2 regions of the Methylobacterium sp. E-016 genome follow, and region 1 is predicted to be linked to the other one. Evidence: predicted binding sites of a transcription regulator. Region 1 holds the regulator's gene; the other holds the start of a gene.
The links. Region 1 encodes HrcA, which represses chaperone genes, less so after heat shock. Its sites were predicted from a motif close to GTTAGCACTCNCNNNNNGNGAGTGCTAAC; they were not measured.
Positions count from the first base shown of each region.

Region 2: groES (co-chaperone GroES) is a predicted target of HrcA. The motif match lies at 1,244-1,272, and genes of this name have one in related genera.

Region 1 covers NZ_JAKSYF010000116.1:72,202-74,397, reverse strand. The annotation lists gene MKK68_RS15415 (DUF1236 domain-containing protein) at 1-243, shown strand, start outside; gene hrcA (heat-inducible transcriptional repressor HrcA) at 430-1,524, opposite strand; gene rph (ribonuclease PH) at 1,673-2,196, shown strand, end outside.
Region 2 covers NZ_JAKSYF010000040.1:11,654-13,849, forward strand. The annotation lists gene groL (chaperonin GroEL) at 1-804, opposite strand, end outside; gene groES (co-chaperone GroES) at 888-1,175, opposite strand; gene MKK68_RS02550 (magnesium transporter CorA family protein) at 1,387-2,196, shown strand, end outside.

The DNA of each region.
Region 1 (2,196 bases):
GGCGCCGAGCGCACCCGGTTCCGCCAGGACCTGTTCCGCAGCGGCGTGCCGCGCCTGGCGGCCGGCGCCTTCGCGCTCACCGTCGGCACGGCGATCGCCCGCAGCTATGAACTGCACCGCCTCCCGCCGGCGATCGTCGAGCTGGCACCGGAATACGAGGATTACAGCTACGTCCTCGTGGACGACGACATCGTCATCGTCGATCCGGACACCTACCAGATCGTGGACGTGATCCGCGGCTGAGGCGAAAACCCGCGCCGGCCTGCCCTCCCTCCTCTGCGGGGGAGGGTGGGCCTCGTGGCGGCAAGGGTCGGGAGAGGCGGGTGCGTCGTCCGGATACGGCGCTCCCCCTCTCCCGATGTGCTTCGCGAGCCGACATCCCGCGCCAACCGAGGGGCGCGGCGGCGCATCGGGCGAGCGGCCCCGGCCCTACGTCCCGCGGTCGAGCATCCGCGAGACGACCCGCGCCGTGTAGTCGACCATCGGCACGATGCGGGCGTAGTTCAGGCGCGTCGGGCCGATCACGCCGACGACGCCGACGATGGTCTGCGAGCCGTCGCGGAACGGCGCCGCGATCAGCGACGAGCCGGAGAGCGAGAACAGCTTGTTCTCCGAGCCGATGAAGATCCGCACCCCGTCGCCGCCCTCGGCGCGGGCGAGCAGGTCGATCACGTCCTTCTGCGTCTCGAGGTCCGAGAACAGCAGCCGCATCCGCTCGAGGTCCTCGATCGCGCGGAGGTCGTCGAGCAGGTTGGCCTGCCCGCGCACGATGAGCTGGCGGGCCTCGCTCGGGCCGACGGACACGGCGAGGCCCGCATCGACCAGGCGCTCGGTGATCGCGTCGAGCTCGCGCTTCATGGCCTGGCGGCCCGCCTCGATCTCGGCGCGCAGGCCGCCGAGGGTGCGGCCGTGCAGGCGGGCGTTGAGGTAGTTCGACGCCTCCTGCAGCGCGCTCGCCGGCAGGCCCGGCGGCAGGTCGAGCAGGCGGTTCTCGACCGAGCCGTCGTCGGAGACGAGCACCACCAGGGCGCGTGCCGGATCGAGCCGCACGAACTCGATGTGCTTGAGCTGCACGTTGGTTTTGGTCGTCAGCACCACGCCGGCTCCGCGCGAGATGCCCGAGAGCAGGCTCGACGCCTCGGCCAGCGCCGAATCGAAGGTGTGCCGCGAGGCCGCCGCCCGCATCTGCGCCTCGATCCGCTCCTGCTCCTCGCGGCCGACATTGCCGAGCTCGAGCATCGCGTCGACGAAGAAGCGCAGGCCCAGCTCGGTCGGCAGGCGCCCGGCGGAGGTGTGCGGCGCGAAGATCAGCCCGGACTGCTCCAGGTCGGACATCACGTTGCGGATCGAGGCCGGCGACAGGGTCATGGGCAGGATGCGCGCGAGGTTGCGCGATCCCATCGGCTCGCCGGTGGAGAGATAGCCCTCGACGATCTGCCGGAAGATCTCGCGGGCACGCTCGTTCAGCGCGGCGAGGGCCTGCGCCTGCGGCGGTTGGGAGAAGGGTCGGGAAAACTCGGTCACGCGCGGTTCCTGGCCGATGATTGTGTCCCGCTAAAGCCTGCGGATCAATCCATGGGCTTCTCATACGGCGCTCGGGCGCTTCGGGTTGCCGCGTGTGGCGGCGCAGCCTAAGCACCCCGCTCGAATTCGGGAATCAGGAGAACGCCGCATGCGGCCTTCGAAGCGCGCGGCCGACGAGTTGCGCAAGGTCACGCTCGAGCGCTCGGTCGCCCGCTACGCGGAGGGCTCCTGCCTCGTGACCTTCGGCGAGACCCGGGTCCTGTGCACCGCCTCGCTGGAGGAGCGCGGGCCGCACTGGCTGCGCGGCTCCGGCAAGGGCTGGATCACGGCGGAGTACGCCATGCTGCCGCGCGCCACGCACGAGCGCACCCGCCGCGAGGTCAATTCCGGCAAGCCCTCGGGCCGGACGCAGGAAATCCAGCGGCTGATCGGGCGATCTCTGCGCGCCGTCACCAACTTGCCGGCGATGGGCGAGAAGCAGATCACCGTCGACTGCGACGTGATCCAGGCCGATGGCGGCACCCGCACGGCATCGATCACCGGCGCCTGGGTCGCGCTGCACGAGTGCTTCGCCTGGATGCGCGCCCGCTCGATGATTTCGGTCGACCCGCTGCGCGACCACGTCGCCGCCATCTCCTGCGGCATCGTCAAGGGCGCCGCCGTGCTCGACCT
Region 2 (2,196 bases), on a different contig from region 1:
GCGCAGCTTGTTGACCACGAGGGTGGCGAGCGCCTCGCCCTCGATGTCCTCGGCGATGATGACCAGCGGCTTGCCGGTCTGCACCACGGCCTCGAGCACCGGCAGCATCGCCTGGAGCGACGACAGCTTCTTCTCGTGGATGAGGATGTAGGGGTCCTCGAGCTCGGCGACCATCTTCTCCGCGTTCGTGATGAAGTACGGGGACAGGTAGCCGCGGTCGAACTGCATGCCCTCGACGACGTCGAGCTCGGTCTCGGCGGTCTTGGCTTCCTCGACGGTGATGACACCCTCGTTGCCGACCTTCTGCATCGCGTGGGCGATCATCTCGCCGATTTCCTTGTCGCCGTTCGACGAGATCGTGCCGACCTGGGCGACCTCCTCGGACGAGGCGACCTTCTTGGAGCGCGCGATGATGTCCTTGACCGCGGCGGCCGTGGCGAGGTCGATGCCGCGCTTCAGGTCCATCGGGTTCATGCCGGCGGCGACGTACTTGGCGCCTTCGCGGACGATCGCCTGGGCGAGCACGGTCGCGGTGGTGGTGCCGTCACCGGCGATGTCGTTGGTCTTCGAGGCCACTTCGCGCACCATCTGGGCGCCCATGTTCTCGAACTTGTCGGAGAGCTCGATCTCCTTGGCGACGGTGACGCCGTCCTTGGTGATGCGCGGCGCGCCGAAGCTCTTCTCGATCACGACGTTGCGGCCCTTCGGGCCGAGCGTCACCTTGACGGCATCCGCGAGGATGTCGACGCCGCGGAGCATCTTGTCGCGCGCGTCGGAGGAGAAACGAACGTCTTTCGCTGCCATGTGCAGGATTCCTTTTCGTTGGTGGAGAAGCCCCAAGACCCGGGCGGGCCTCGAAGGGCGGTTACGTCAGGTGTCCGAAGACCTCAGGCGACGACGCCCATGATGTCGGATTCCTTCATGATCAGGAGATCCTGACCGTCGATCTTGACCTCGGTGCCCGACCACTTGCCGAACAGGACGCGGTCGCCGGCCTTGACGTCGAGCGCGTTGATGCGGCCGGCCTCGTCGCGGGCGCCCGGGCCGACGGCGACGATCTCGCCTTCCTGCGGCTTCTCCTTGGCGGTGTCGGGGATGATGATGCCGCCCTTGGTCTTCTCTTCGCCTTCGATGCGGCGGACGACGACCCGGTCGTGCAGCGGACGGAACTTCATGAGCTGCCCTCTTGTTTGAATTCGCAAATCGGCGTTGATGCCGCGGAGACCCGCGTCCAACCCTGGCCGTTAGCACTCGTGGAAGATGAGTGCCAAGGCTGCGGGCGAGATAGCGGCGGCCCCTTGGCGAGTCAAGTCTGTCGCACCCCGCGGCGGCCGTCGCGCGCCGGGTTTCTCTCCCTCATCGCAAGCGCCGACGGAATTCCCTTTCATGCTCAGCCTGCACGGCCCCGAGGGCGCGCTCGCGCCGAGCGACACCCGCGGTCGCGCCGCCGTCCCGACCCAGACCGTGTGGATCGACCTCAACGATCCGACCCCCGAGGAGGCCCGGGCGGTGGAGGAGGCCACCGGCATCCGCGTGCCCTCGCGCAAGGCGCTGTCCGAGGTCGAGAGCTCCAGCCGCCTGCGCCGGCTGAAGAACGGCCTGTCGCTCTCGACGCCGATGGTGACCTTCGAGAGCACCGACTCGCTGCTCAAGCCGCTCGGCTTCGTCCTGACGCCGGACCACCTCGTCACCGTGCGCTTCCACGAGCTCCGCGCCTTCACCGAGGTGCGCAAGCGGATCGACGAGGGGGAGGTCGCCAAGACCGGGATCGAGGTCTTCCTGCTGCTGATGGAGGAGCTGGTCGACAGCCTCGCCGATGCGCTCGAGGACATGGGCGCCGAGCTCGACGGCCTCTCGACGCGGATCTTCGACTTCGACGTGCGCGCCCGACCGTCGAAATCCGACGAGAAGGCCCCGCCGCGCCGCCGCGACCTGGCGCTGAAGCGCATCCTGCGGGGCATCGCCCGCCGCGGGAAGGTGCTCGGCAAGATCCGGGCGAGCCTGCTCGGCCTCGAGCGCATCGTGCCCTTCGTCGCCGGAGCCTGCGAGCAGGTGCTGGCCCAGGAGGAGACCGATGCGCGCTTCGAAACGATCCGCCGGGACATCGAGTCCCTCGACGAGTTCGAGACCCGGCTCTCGGAGAACGTCCAGTTCCTCCTCGACGCGGCCTTGGGCCTGATCAACATCGAGCAGAAC